Linked DNA regions of Rhodopseudomonas palustris. The protein of the gene in region 2 interacts with the protein of the main gene of each other region in a pairwise test. Links are inferred from orthologs where the notes say so. Each region holds a gene or a part of one and is shown on either strand. Other genes may lie near its edges. The genes, in order: badI and rfaD.

Region 1 (6,486 bases), 3.7 Mb from region 2 along the record:
ACGCGCTGCGGGTGCAGTCGCGGATGGCGGAGCTGCAGATCCAGGAAGCCTCGGGCGTGAAGTCCGAGAGTTTTGCCGGCTACGGCGCCGACGCCCAGCACGTCGTCAATCTGCAGGTCGGGGTCACCCGTGCGCAGTCCTACATCGATGCGGCGACGCTGGCCGGCGGCAAAGTCCAGGTGATGTACTCGGCGGCCGGCTCGATCGCCGACATCGTGACGCAGCTCCGCTCGCAGCTCAGTGCGGCGTCGACTGGAAGCGCCACCGAAGCGACCTCGGCGATCAGCTCGGCGCAGCAGATGCTGCAGCAGGTGGGATCGCTGCTGAATACGCAGTACGACGGCCAATACGTGTTTGCCGGCAGCAAGACGTCGACGCCGCCGGTCGATCTCAGCAGCTTTGCCTCGAGCGCCGGCAGCACTACCACCGCCGACACCAGCTATTACGTCGGCGACGACGCGACCACGTCCGTCCGCGTCAGCGCCGACCAGTCGGTGGCCTACGGTGTCAACGCCGACAATTCCGCGTTCGAGCAGGTGATGCGCGTGCTGCGCTATGTGGCCAACAGTTCGTCGTTGTCCTCCAGCCAGATCGCGACGGCGCTCGATCTGGCGAGTTCCGCGCTTGATGCCTCTGCCTCGGTGCAGGAGAGACTCGGAAACGCTGCGTCCGAAATCGAGAACGCTAGTGCGCGGCAGAGCGACTACAAAAGCTTCGCCTCGACGCTGGCGAGTGACCTGACCAGCGTTGACGTGGCTGCGGTCACCGCCGAACTGTCGACCTACCAGTCGCAATTGACCGCGTCGTATTCGGCGATCGGCAAGATCTTTAGCCTCAATCTTGCCAGCTATCTGAAATGACGAGGCGGCGCCGCACAGCCTAGCGGTGGGTGAAGTGTGGTGCGCGCTTCTCCAGGAAGGCCCGAATGCCCTCGCGGGCGTCGGCGCTGGCGAAGCGGGCGTGCAGCTCGCGACGCTCGAACAGGATGCCTTCGGCGAGCGTGCTTTCGAATGCGCGGTTGAGGCTTTCCTTCAGCGCCATCAGGGCGGGGGCGGAGAACGCCGCGATCGTGGTGGCCAGCGCCACGGTCTCGTCGCGCAGCCTGTCGTCATCGACCACACGCGACACCAGGCCGTAGCGATCGGCCTCTTCGGCGTTGAGTGGTCGCGCCGACAGGCACATGTCCATGGCCTTTGCCTTGCCGATCGCGCGCGGCAAGCGTTGCGTGCCGCCGGCTCCGGGCAGCAGGCCGAGCTTGATTTCCGGCAGCGCGAATTTGGCACTGCGGCCGGCGATCACGATGTCGCAGGCAAGCGCCAATTCGCAGCCGCCGCCATAGGCGAGGCCGGCCACCGCGGCCAGCACCGGCTTTCGCACCTGGCGGATCGTTTCCCAATTGCGGGTGATGAAGTTCGAGCCGTAGACGTCGCTATAGCTCAACGCCGCCATCGAGGCGATGTCGGCGCCGGCCGCGAACGCGCGGGCATTGCCGGCGATCACGATCGCACCGATGCCGTCGTCGGCGTCGAACGCCAGAAGGGCAGCGCCGAGCGCATCCATCAGCGCGTCGTTCAGCGCGTTGAGGACTTCCGGCCGGTTCAGCGTGATGATGCCGACCCGGCCCTGGGTTTCGGTGAGGATGGGATTGGACGACAAGGTCGTGCTCCGTGGTCGGTGTGCGCTTTAAAGATCACTCTGCTGCAGCATCTCGCGCAGCCGGAATTTTTGGATCTTGCCGGACGGTGTTGCCGGCATCGCGTCGCGAACCACGAGCCGCTCGGGGATGTATTGCAGCGCCAGCTTTTGCGCCTTGAGGAACTCGACCATCGCGGCGAAGTCGATGCTGGCCCCGGTCTTCGGCACCACCACGGCGCAGGCGCGCTCGCCGAGCCGGTCGTCTGGATAGGCGACGATCGCGACCTGTGCGACGGCCGGGTGCTTGTAGAGCAGGGCCTCGATCTCGACGACCGGGATGTTCTCACCGCCGCGGATGATCACGTCCTTGCTGCGGCCGCTGATCCGGATGTAGCCGTCGGCGGTCATGTAGGCGAGGTCACCGGTATCGAACCAGCCGTCGGCATCGGTGCCGTTCCAATGCGGCCGCTTCAGATAGCCGCCGAAATTCGAGCACGACCGCACCACCAGCCGGCCGATCTGGTTCGGCGGCAGCGCCTTGCCCTCGCCGTCGATCACTTTGACCTCGACGCCTGGCAGCGGGCAGCCATCGGTGGTCGAGGCGAGCTTGTCATCGTCGTCGAGCTTGATCAGCGTCACCGCGCCATTCTCGGTCATGCCCCAGGCCGAGACGATCTTGGCGCCGAGACCCGCCTGAGCCTGTTCGACCAGCGGCCCGGGAATTGGCGCGCCGGCGCAGAGGAAGGTCTTCAGGCTGGGTACCGGCTCGCCGCTCTCCTTCACCACGCGCGTCAGATCGGTGAGGAATGGCGTCGACGCCATGGTGAAGGTGACGCGCTCGGCGCGGATCAGCTCGGCGGCCTTGGCCGGATCCCAGATGTCCTGCAGCACTGCGCTGGCGCGCAGCATGATCGGCATCATCAGCCCGTACATGAAGCCGGTCTGGTGTGCCATCGGCGACGCCATCAGGATCACGTCGGACTCGCGAAGCGCGAGCCGCTGCGCGTAGGGCACGATATTGGCCATCAACGTATTGGCGCTGTGCATCACGCCTTTCGGCTCGCCGGTGGTGCCGGAGGTGTAAATCAGTTGTGTGATGTCGTCCGGGGAGGGCCGGCTGCGGCTCAGGATCGCTGCGGCGTCCGGCTGCTTTTCCCATTCGGGCGTCGTCAGCAACGTGTCGAAATCGTCTACGCCGTGACCATCGACCACCACGATGGTTCGAAGCGCCGGCAGATCAGGCTGCAGGCCGCGCGCCATGGCTTCATGATCGAAGCCACGGAAGCTCTTCGGCACCACCAGCACCTTGGCTTCGCCGTGCTTCAGCATGAACGACAGCTCTCGCTCACGGAAGATCGGCATCAGCGGGTTGAGCACCGCGCCGATCCGGGAGCAGGCGAGATACAGCACGGTGAACTGCCACCAGTTCGGCAGTTGCATCGCCACAACGTCGCCGTGGCCGATGCCGAGCCGGCTGAGGCCAACCGCGACGCGATCGGCCAGCGTCGCGAGCTCGCGGTAGCTGAAGCGGCGCACCGCGCCGCCGTCAAGCCGGACCGCGGTCAGTGCGATCTTGTCGGGGCAATGCGTCACGCAGGCGTCGAGATCGTCGTTGATGGTGCGGTCGTGCCACAGGCCGGCGGCGATGCTCGCGGCGCGGCGTGGCGGCAGCAGAACGGCGTCGAACTCCATGTTTCCCCCGGAATAGTTATTAGTTATGGATGCAGAATGTCTCGGCAGCGCCTCCGCTCAGGCCGGCACTGCGGCGCGGCCGGCACGGTGGCGCGCGATGATCGTCTTCATGATCTGCGCGGTGCCGTCGCCGATCTGGAAGCCGAGCACGTCCCGCAGCCGCTGCTCCATCGGGCCGCGGTCATAGCCGCCGTGGCCGTGCATCAGCAGACATTGATGGATCACGTCGTAGGCGAGTTTCGGCGCCCACCATTTGCACATTGCGGCCTCGGCACTGTGCGGCGCGCCTTGGTCCTTCAGCCACAGCGCCTGCAGGCAGAGAAGGCGCGCAGCCTCGACCTGGGTGTCGAGGTCGGCGAGCGGATGCGACACGCCCTGAAACGCCGACAGCGGTTTGCCGAATGCCTGCCGTTCCGCGACATGCGCCCAGGTCTCTTCGAGCGCGACACGCGCAACGGCGAGCACTTGCAAGCCGATCAGTGCGCGCGAGAAGTCGAAGCCCTGCATCACCTGGACGAAACCCTTGTTCTCGTCGCCGAGCCGATGTGCGGCCGGGACGCGCACGTTCTCGAAGAACAGCGAGCCGCGGCCGATCGCGCGCTGGCCGTGGCAGTCGAACCGGCTGCGGGTGATGCCGGGCAGGTCCATCGGGATCAGCAGCGCGGTGACGCCGTGAGCGCCGGACTCGATCGAGCCGGTGCGGCCGAACACCACCGCGGCGTCGGCCTGATCGGCGGCGGAAATCGAGGTCTTCTCGCCATTGACGATGTAGTCGTCGCCGTCGCGCTCGATCCGCAGCCGCAGGTTCGCCGCATCCGAGCCGCCGCGCGGTTCGGTCAGCGCGATCGCGAACAGCGCGTCGCCGGCGATCAGCTTCGTCAGCCACGGCTGCACGATCTCGCGCTGGCCGTGCTGCGACAGGATTTGACCGTTCAGCGAGGCGAGTAGATTGACATAGGACATGCTGAGGTCGGCGCGCGCGATCTCCTCGTGGATCACACCGGCCGCGAGGCTGCCCATGCCGAGCCCGCCGCAAGCTTCCGGCAGTTCCGGCGCGATGAAGCCCATCTCGCCCATCGCCTTCATCAAGCTGCGGTCGAGCACCCGCGTGCGGTCGCGCTCCTGAAATCCCGGTGCGATCCGGTCGGCGGCGAACCGCCGGGCCTGCGCGGCCAGCGCCACGAGGTCTTCGTTCAAATATGGATTCATGCCTCGCCCTCCTTGAGAATTCGAGCGCCGGCGTTGCCGGCGCCGTTCGTCGGCGGGAGAGCGGTTATTTGATGTATTTGCGGAATTCGGGCTTACGCTTCTCCTGCAGCGCCTTGACGCCTTCGCGCGATTCCTCTGTGTCGTAATAGAGTTTCAGCGCGTACATCCCCATACCGGCGATGCCGGCTTGATGCGCGGTGTCCATGTTGAAGCTGCGCTTGGCGATCGCGAGCGCGGTCGGTGAGCGCTCGCACAGTTCCTCGCCCCACTTCTGCACTTCGGTGTCGAGCTCCTCGTGCGGCACGCAGAGATTGGCGAGGCCCATCGCTTCGGCTTCCTTGCCCGAGTAACGCCGGCACATGTACCAGATCTCGCGGGCCTTCTTTTCTCCGACGACGCGGGCCAGGAACGCGGTGCCGTAGCCCGGATCGACCGAGCCCATCTTCGGGCCGACCTGGCCGAAGATCGCCTTCTCCGAGCAGATCGTCAGGTCGCAGATCGTCGCCAGCACATTGCCGCCGCCGATTGCATAGCCCTGGACGCGGGCGATCACCGGCTTAGGCACGTCGCGGATCGCAGTGTGCAGTTCTTCCATCGGCAGCCCGACGGTGCCGCGGCCATCGTAATTGCCGTCGTGCGTAGACTGATCGCCGCCGGTGCAGAAGGCGCGGTCGCCGGCGCCGGCGAGCACGATCGCGCCGACGTCCTTGTCGTAACCGGCCTTGTACAGCGCCTTGATCAGCTCGTCGCAGGTGGTGCCGCGGAACGCATTCATCTTGTCCGGACGGTTGATGATGATCCACGCCACGCCGTTGCGGATTTCATAGATCAGGTCTTCGAACTGCATTGGAATCCTCCCGTAATTGTTGATTGGGCTCAGCCGTTCATCGTCAGGCCGCCGGAGACGCTCAGCACCTGGCCGGTGATGAAGCCGGCGTCGTCGCTGCCGAAGAACGCGATCGCACCGGCGAGATCATCCGGTTTGCCGAGTCGGCCGAGCGGGATTGCTTTGGTGAAGGCTTCGATCAGCTTCTCCGGATTGGCGGCGCCGGAGGTCACACCGGCAAGCAGCGCGGTGTCGGTCGGTCCCGGGCAGACGACGTTGACGGTGATGCCGTGGCGGGCGTGTTCGCGTGCCAAGGTCTTGGAGAATGCGACGAGGCCGCCTTTGCAAGCGGCGTACACCGCTTCGCCCGACGAGCCGACGCGCGCTGCGTCAGAGGCGATGTTGACGATGCGGCCATAGCGCCGCTCGACCATGCCGGGCAGCACTGAGTGATGCATGTGCAGCGCGCCGATGAGGTTGATGGCGATCAGTCGCTCCCATTCGCCGGGTTCGCTCTTGGTGAACGGCTTGAAGATGTCCCAACCGGCGTTGTTGACCAGAATGTCCACCGGCCCGAGTTTGTCCGCCGTCGTCGCGATCGCGGCGTCGACACTTTTGCGGTCGGCGATGTCGCAGCGGATCGCTTCGGCCGCGCCGCCCGCGGCGCGGATCTCGCCGGCGACCTTCTCGGCGGCGTCGAGATTGAGGTCGAGCACCGCAACCTTGGCGCCGTCCTGCGCAAACCGGTGACACGTCGCCCCGCCGATGCCGCCGCCGCCACCCGTGATCACTGCCGTTTTGTTCTGCAGCCGCGCCATCCTCGCTCGCTCCTCTTTGATTCTGATCTCTTTTTCCCCAGGAAGCCCGCGATCGAAGCTGGCAACTAGGACAATATATTGTTATATTTAGGCAGCGTTGCGAAGATGCGTCAAGATGGTCGATGATGGCAAATAAGCGCACGAGTGCCGATCCTGCTGCAGATGCGAAGATGGAGCTGGCCAACCGGTTGTTCTTCCGTCTCTATCAATGTGCCAATATGTTGCATAAAACAGGCACCCGGGCGGTCGAAGCCGAGGGGCTGACGACGCAGCAATGGGCGGTGCTCGGAGCGCTGTCGCGACCCG
Region 2 (6,444 bases):
TCGGGATCTATGTCGCGACCGATCCGGGACTGACCGGCCCGGTCGGCGGCGGTCCGCTGCGGGTGCTCGGCGGCAAGAGTGGCGGCCCATCGGCGCGGCAGGCGATCGAGGTGGCTGAGCAGCTGCTCGGTTAGTTGGATGCAGCGGCGCGCTGCATCTCGATCAGCACCTGTTTGACGAAGCCGTCGATGTCTTCGCCTTCGAAGCGAAACCCGGGAATGCCGGCAGCCTGCGCGGCTTCGACATCACTTGCGCTGTCACCGATCACGAAGCTGCGGGGCATGTCGACCGGCCAAGCCTTGGCGAGATCCAGGATCATGCCGGGGCCCGGCTTGCGATGTTCGCAGGCGACCCGATAGGCGTCGATCGTTCCTTCGACATGATGCGGGCAGAACCGGATGTCGTCGATCAGCGCGCCTTGTGCCTGCAATTCATCCTGCATCCAGCGATGCAAAGCACGGACGTCGTCCTCGCTGAACATGCCGCGGGCGACGCCGGACTGGTTGGTGATGATGAAGACGTAGTAGCCGGCGGCGTTGAGCTGCCGGATCGCCGCGGCGATGCCCGGCATCCAGCGCAAGCGTTCGCGCGTGCCGACATAGTGATCGTTGTAGTTGATGACGCCGTCGCGATCGAGGAAGGCGGCGGGACGGCGCGGCGCGGACGAGGTCATGGCGCCGGCCTGCCCAGCACGACTTCAATCTCGTCGCAGATCGCATGCGCGGCCATCAGATGAATCTGCTGAACCAGCGCGGTTTCGGGGGCAGGCGCAATCAGAAGATGATCGCACAGCGTGCCCATCGATCCGCCGCTCGGGCCGGTCATGCCGACGGTGACGAGGCCGCGTTGACGCGCGACTTCGAGGGCCGCGAGGATGTTCGGCGAGCGGCCGGAGGTGGTGATGCCGATGAAGACGTCGCCGGGTTGCCCGAGTCCTTCGACCTGCCGGGCGAACACGCGCTCGAAGCCATAGTCGTTGGCGATTGCCGTGAGCGCCGAAGTGTCGGTGGTCAGCGCCACTGCCGGCCAGGCGGCGCGGTCACGCTTGTAGCGGCCAATGATCTCCGCGGCGATGTGCTGGGCATCGGCGGCACTGCCGCCATTGCCGGCGAGCAGAATCTTGCGGCCCTGCTGCAGTGCCTTGATTGATGCCGCAGCGATCGCCCGCGACGCGGCCAGCAGCGCTGCATCGCCCGCGGCAGCAGTCATCGCGGCAAGCGAGAGCTGGAAATGGGCGGCGATCTTGTCCTGGCTCACGTCACACCTGAAGGCTGAAACTGAAGGTTCTGGTAAAGCCCAGGGCCGGGTCCGGCGCAAGCCGAAGGGCTCAGACCGCCGGTGCGATGCCGGCGGCCTGCAACGCGCGCAACGCGGCGGCGGTCACGTCCTCGACCGCGATGTCGCGCATGCAGCGGTGATGCTCCATCCGGCAGACCGGCTTGTGGCAGGGTCGGCAGGGGATATCCCCGGGCGCCTGGATCACCGTCTCGATCGGGTTGAGCGGGGCATAATGCCAAGGGCTGGTCGGGCCGAAGATGCCGATGGTCCGGCTGCCGATCGCGGCAGAGACGTGGAGCAGGCCGGAATCGTTGGAGATCACCAGATCGGCCGCCGCCAGCGCCAGGATGCCGTTGCGCAGGTCTGTGCCGGTAAGATCGCGGACATGTGGGCCGCCGGCCGCGACGATCTCCTGCGCCTTGGCGGTTTCGCCCGGGCCGCCGACCACCCAGACCTCAAAACCGCGCTGGGCCAGCGCCTTGCCGGCCTCGACGTAGTAGCTCCAGCGCTTCGCCGGTCCGACAGCGCCGGGCGCGAGCGCCACCACGGTCCGGCCGTGCAGGCCGTTCGCCTGCCGCCACGCCGCAATCTCGGCTTCCGGCACCTGAAGCTGCGGCTCGGGCCAGTCTAGCGGCAGTTCCGGCAGCGGCGGCAGCGCCAGTGCGGCGCAGCGGTCGATCATCCGCGGCAACGCCTTCTCGCCGCGCCGCCAGTCATTGAGCAGGCCGAACCGGACCTCGCCGATGAAGCCGGTGCGTTTCGGAATACCGGCAAGCCAGGGTGCGATGGTCGATTTGAAGGTGCGCGGCATCACCACCGAGGCGCCGTAGCCCTGCTGCCGCAGCTTCGCCGCCAGCGCCCGCTCTTCAGACAGCGAGATCTTGCTGCGCGGCAGGTCCCAGACGATGCCCTGGCGCACCCCGGGCATGTAGTCGACCAGCGGCGCGCACAGCGTGGTCGTGAGGACGTCGACCGGCCGGTTCGGCCAGCGGTCCTTCAGGACCCGCACCACGGTGTGGCAGCGCACGAAATCGCCGATCCACATATACGGGACCAGCAGCACCGGGCTGGTCTCGTTGCGGTCCGGCGCGATCGCCAGGCTGGCTTTGAGTGATTCGTAATTCATCGCTTGTTCTGTTGCCCTGCTTGGCAGGGGCTGATCGGCCCAGCCGGTTAGCGCCTGCGGAGGCCCGCGTCCAGCCGCCATTTCGCGCCGAGCCCATTCCGCATTCACAGCAATTCAGAGTTGAAGTTGCCTGCCCGGGCGGAGTGGGGCAAAGGTGGCCGCGCAAATCGAGGCGGAGAAGTCATGCTGCTGGTTACCGGGGGCGCCGGGTTCATCGGATCGAATCTGGTCGCGGCGCTGAACGAGGCCGGGCGGGCCGACGTCGCTGTGTCCGACTTTCTCGGCCATGACGGCAAGTGGAAGAACCTCGCCAAGCGGCAGCTGGCCGATTTCGTGCCGCCGGCGGAACTCGCCGACTGGCTGAAAGGCCGCAAGCTCGACGCGGTCTTCCACATGGGGGCGATCTCCGCGACCACCGCCACCGATGGCGACATGGTGATGGAGAACAATTTCCGGCTGTCGCTGCGGCTGCTGGACTGGTGTACCGAGACCGGCACGCCGCTGATCTACGCCTCGTCGGCGGCGACCTATGGCGACGGCGAACACGGGTTCGACGATGACTTCTCGCTGGCCGCGCTGAAACAGCTGCGGCCAATGAACCTATATGGCTGGAGCAAGCATCTGTTCGACCTGGTGGTCGCCGAGCGCGCCGCCAAGGGCCACAAGCTGCCGCCGCAATGGGCCGGCCTGAAGTTCTTCAACGTGTTCGGCCCGAACGAATATCACAAGGACACCATGGCCAGCGTGCTGGCGCGGCGGTTCTACGACATCAAGTCCGGCCGGGTGGTTCAGCTGTTCAAGTCGCACCGCGACGGTATTGCCGACGGCGACCAGCGCCGCGACTTCATCTATGTCGACGACGTGGTGCGGGTGATGATGTGGCTGTTCGCTTCGCCTAGCGTCAGCGGCATCTTCAACGTCGGCACCAGCCATGCCCGGAGCTTCCGCGACCTGATCCTGGCCGCCTATGCGGCGCTCGGCACGCCGCCGCAGATCGAGTACATCGACATGCCGGAACAGATTCGCGGCAGCTATCAATACTTCACCCAGAGCGAGGGCGACCGGCTGCGTGCCGCTGGCTACAACGGCGGATTCACCCCGCTCGAAGAGGCGGTCACGTCTTACGTCACTGGTTACCTCGACCGCAGCGATCGCTTCCGCTGATCGCAAGCAACCGTTTGGATTCGGATGTTCAGCTTCGACGCCTTGCTGCAAGCGATCGCTCGTCAGACCGTCCTGTGCGTCGGCGACCTGATGCTCGACGAGTTCGTCTATGGCGAGGTGTCGCGGATTTCCCCGGAAGCTCCGGCACCGGTGATCGCGGTTCAACGCAGCGAGACCAACATCGGCGGCGCCGGCAACGTCGCGCGCAATATCGCGGCGATCGGCGCGAGCTGTATCTTCGTCGGCTTGATCGGTGATGACGCTACTGGGCGTTTTCTGGAGGCCGAACTCGGCAGCGAGCCGCGGATCGAGCCGGTACTGGTCCGTGATGCCTCGCGGCCGACGACCCGGAAAGTGCGGTTCGTCTCCGAGCACTTTTCGACCCACATGCTGCGGGCCGATTGGGAGACGGCGGCGCCGGCCGCTACGGACGTCGAGCAGCGCCTGCTCGATGCGATCCTGCCGCAGCTTGCCCGTGCCGACATCGTGCTCTTGTCCGACTATGCCAAAGGGGTGCTGACGGCGCGGGTCATTCGCGACACGATCGATGCCGCCAAAAAACTCGGCAAGCGGGTGATCGTCGATCCGAAAAGCGCCAACTTCGCGATCTATCGCGGCGCCACGCTGCTGACGCCGAACCGCAAGGAATTTACCGCGGCGACGCGAAGCGCAGCAGCGACCGATGACGAGATTGCCACGGCGGCTCAGGACGCGATGGCGCTCGCCGAATGCGAGGCGATGCTGGTGACCAAGAGCGAGCACGGCATGACGCTGGTGCCGCGCGGGGGCGAACCGATCCACGTGCCGGCGCTGCCGGTAAAGGTGCGCGACGTCTCCGGCGCCGGCGATACGGTGGCGGCTGTGCTAGCGGTGGTGTTGGCTTCCGGGGCGAACTGGGCAACCGCGATGCGGGCGGCGAGTGCGGCTGCGGCGGTGGCGGTCAGCAAGAACGGCACCGCAGTGGTGACGCCGGCCGAACTGCGCCGGCGGATTCTGCCGCATGCCTCGCTGGCGGCGGAAGAGAAAATCATCGGCAGCGATACGGAGCTCGACGAGCGGCTGAAGCAGTGGCGCCGCGAAGGCCTTCGGGTCGGGTTCACCAACGGCTGCTTTGACATTCTGCACCCGGGCCACGTCAAGGTGTTGACCGCAGCGCGCGGTGCCTGTGATCGGCTGATCGTCGGGTTGAACAGCGACGCATCAGTGCGGCGGCTGAAGGGCGAAAGCCGGCCGGTGCAGCACGAACGTGCCCGCGCCGAGGTGCTGGCCGCGCTCGAAGCGGTCGACCTGGTGGCGATCTTTGAAGAAGATACTCCGCTGCGGCTGATCACGCGGATCGAGCCGAGCGTCCTGGTCAAAGGCGGCGACTACACCCGCGAGCAGGTGGTCGGCCACGAGATCGTTGCGGCCAAGGGCGGCGATGTGCTGCTGGTCGATGTGCTGCCGGGTTTCAGCACCACCTCGCTGGTGGCGCGGGCGCGCGAAGGACAGTAATTATTAATACTATCTGATTGCAGGGCGAGCGATGTTGGCACCTATTTCTTCATTTTCGTATCGGAATTGGCTGATCGCTGCCCACGATGCCTTGGCTACCGCAGCGGCAGTCCTTCTCAGTTTCTATCTTCGGTTCGATGGCGAGAATCTGGTCGATCGTCTGCCGCTGTTGCTGAACGTTCTGCCCTACTTCGTCTTCTTCAGTTTCTTTGTTTGCTATGTTTTTCAGCTCACCACGACCAAGTGGCGTTTCATCTCGATTCCTGACCTGCTCAACATTTTGAGAGCAGCGACCACTTTGACGGTTGCACTTCTGGTGCTTGACTACATTTTTCTTGCGCCGAATATCTACGGTGCGTTTTTCCTCGGGAAAACCACTATCGTTTTGTATTGGTTTCTTGAGGTGTTCTTCCTCGCAGGTTCCCGCCTCGCTTATCGCTACTTCCGCTACACCCGCACACGAAACAAGGCTCGCCGGACGGATGCCGCGCCGACGCTATTGGTCGGCCGGGCCGCCGATGCCGAGGTGTTCCTGCGAGGTATTGAAAGTGGAGCGGTCAACAGGCTTTGGGCGGTCGGCATTCTGTCCCCCGCGTCATCTGATCGGGGACAGTCGATCCGTAGCATTCCCGTGCTTGGTGGGCTCGACGATTTGGCAGATGTCGTGGAGGACTTCGCTGGTCGAAATAAGCCGATTCGCCATGTGGTGATGACGCCGTCAGCTTTTGAGAAAGACGCAGAGCCCGAGGCGATCTTGATAAAGGCGCGCAAGCTGGGACTCACAGTCAGTCGGTTGCCTTCGCTTGAAGAAAGCCGCGACGCACCGCGCTTGGCGCCGGTTGCTGTCGAGGATCTTTTGCTGAGGCCCAGTGTTAATATCGACTACTCCAGACTGGAGGAATTGCTTCGCGGAAAAGCGATCGCGGTTACGGGTGGCGGGGGGTCGATAGGGCACGAAATGTGCGACCGAGTCGCCACTTTTGGTGCCGCCCGGTTACTGGTAATCGAGCATTCGGAACCCGCGCTTTACGCTGCAACCGAAGCCTTAGCTGCCCGAGCGAGCAGCACAAAAATCGAGGGCCGGATCGCAGATATCCGCGATCGCGCACGTATATTTCAGCTGTTTAACGACTTCAAACCTGATCTTGTGTTCCACGCCGCCGCTCTGAAGCATGTGCCAATCCTTGAGCGCGACTGGGGCGAGGGCGTCAAGACCAATATTTTCGGCTCGGTCAACGTGGCCGATGCGGCGCGAGCGTCCGGCGCCGAAGCGATGGTGATGATTTCGACCGACAAGGCGATCGAGCCGGTGTCGATGCTCGGCCTCACCAAGCGGTTCGCCGAACTGTATTGCCAAGCACTCGACCGGGAACTCGCCACTT

What was found.
Region 1: the proteins of rfaD (region 2) and badI interact in binary tests that used the Escherichia coli proteins (3 or more experiments, as listed by UniProt). The link is inferred for Rhodopseudomonas palustris from one-to-one orthologs.

Annotation. Positions count from the first base shown.
Region 1 is NZ_CP019966.1:713,038-719,523, forward strand. The notes cover bases 3,493-6,468. They hold badI (2-ketocyclohexanecarboxyl-CoA hydrolase), read right to left. Parts: upstream 5,384-6,468; coding sequence 4,601-5,383; downstream 3,493-4,600. Other genes in these bases: aliB (cyclohexanecarboxyl-CoA dehydrogenase), read right to left, coding at 3,493-4,536; badH (2-hydroxycyclohexanecarboxyl-CoA dehydrogenase), read right to left, coding at 5,413-6,180; RPPS3_RS03410 (MarR family transcriptional regulator), read left to right, coding at 6,303-6,468. Outside these bases: RPPS3_RS03380 (flagellin), read left to right, coding at 1-860; RPPS3_RS03385 (enoyl-CoA hydratase-related protein), read right to left, coding at 880-1,656; aliA (cyclohexanecarboxylate-CoA ligase), read right to left, coding at 1,684-3,327; more of aliB, read right to left, coding at 3,385-3,492; more of RPPS3_RS03410, read left to right, coding at 6,469-6,486. UniProt on the Escherichia coli protein: Converts o-succinylbenzoyl-CoA (OSB-CoA) to 1,4-dihydroxy-2-naphthoyl-CoA (DHNA-CoA).
Region 2 is NZ_CP019966.1:4,380,184-4,386,627, reverse strand. The notes cover bases 1,644-4,577. They hold rfaD (ADP-glyceromanno-heptose 6-epimerase), read left to right. Parts: upstream 1,644-2,587; coding sequence 2,588-3,568; downstream 3,569-4,577. Other genes in these bases: rfaE1 (D-glycero-beta-D-manno-heptose-7-phosphate kinase), read left to right, coding at 3,593-4,577; waaF (lipopolysaccharide heptosyltransferase II), read right to left, coding at 1,644-2,404. In the rest of the region: waaC (lipopolysaccharide heptosyltransferase I), read left to right, coding at 1-134; RPPS3_RS20325 (HAD family hydrolase), read right to left, coding at 131-673; RPPS3_RS20320 (D-sedoheptulose 7-phosphate isomerase), read right to left, coding at 670-1,257; more of waaF, read right to left, coding at 1,328-1,643; more of rfaE1, read left to right, coding at 4,578-5,062; RPPS3_RS20300 (polysaccharide biosynthesis protein), read left to right, coding at 5,094-6,444. UniProt on the Escherichia coli protein: Catalyzes the interconversion between ADP-D-glycero-beta-D-manno-heptose and ADP-L-glycero-beta-D-manno-heptose via an epimerization at carbon 6 of the heptose.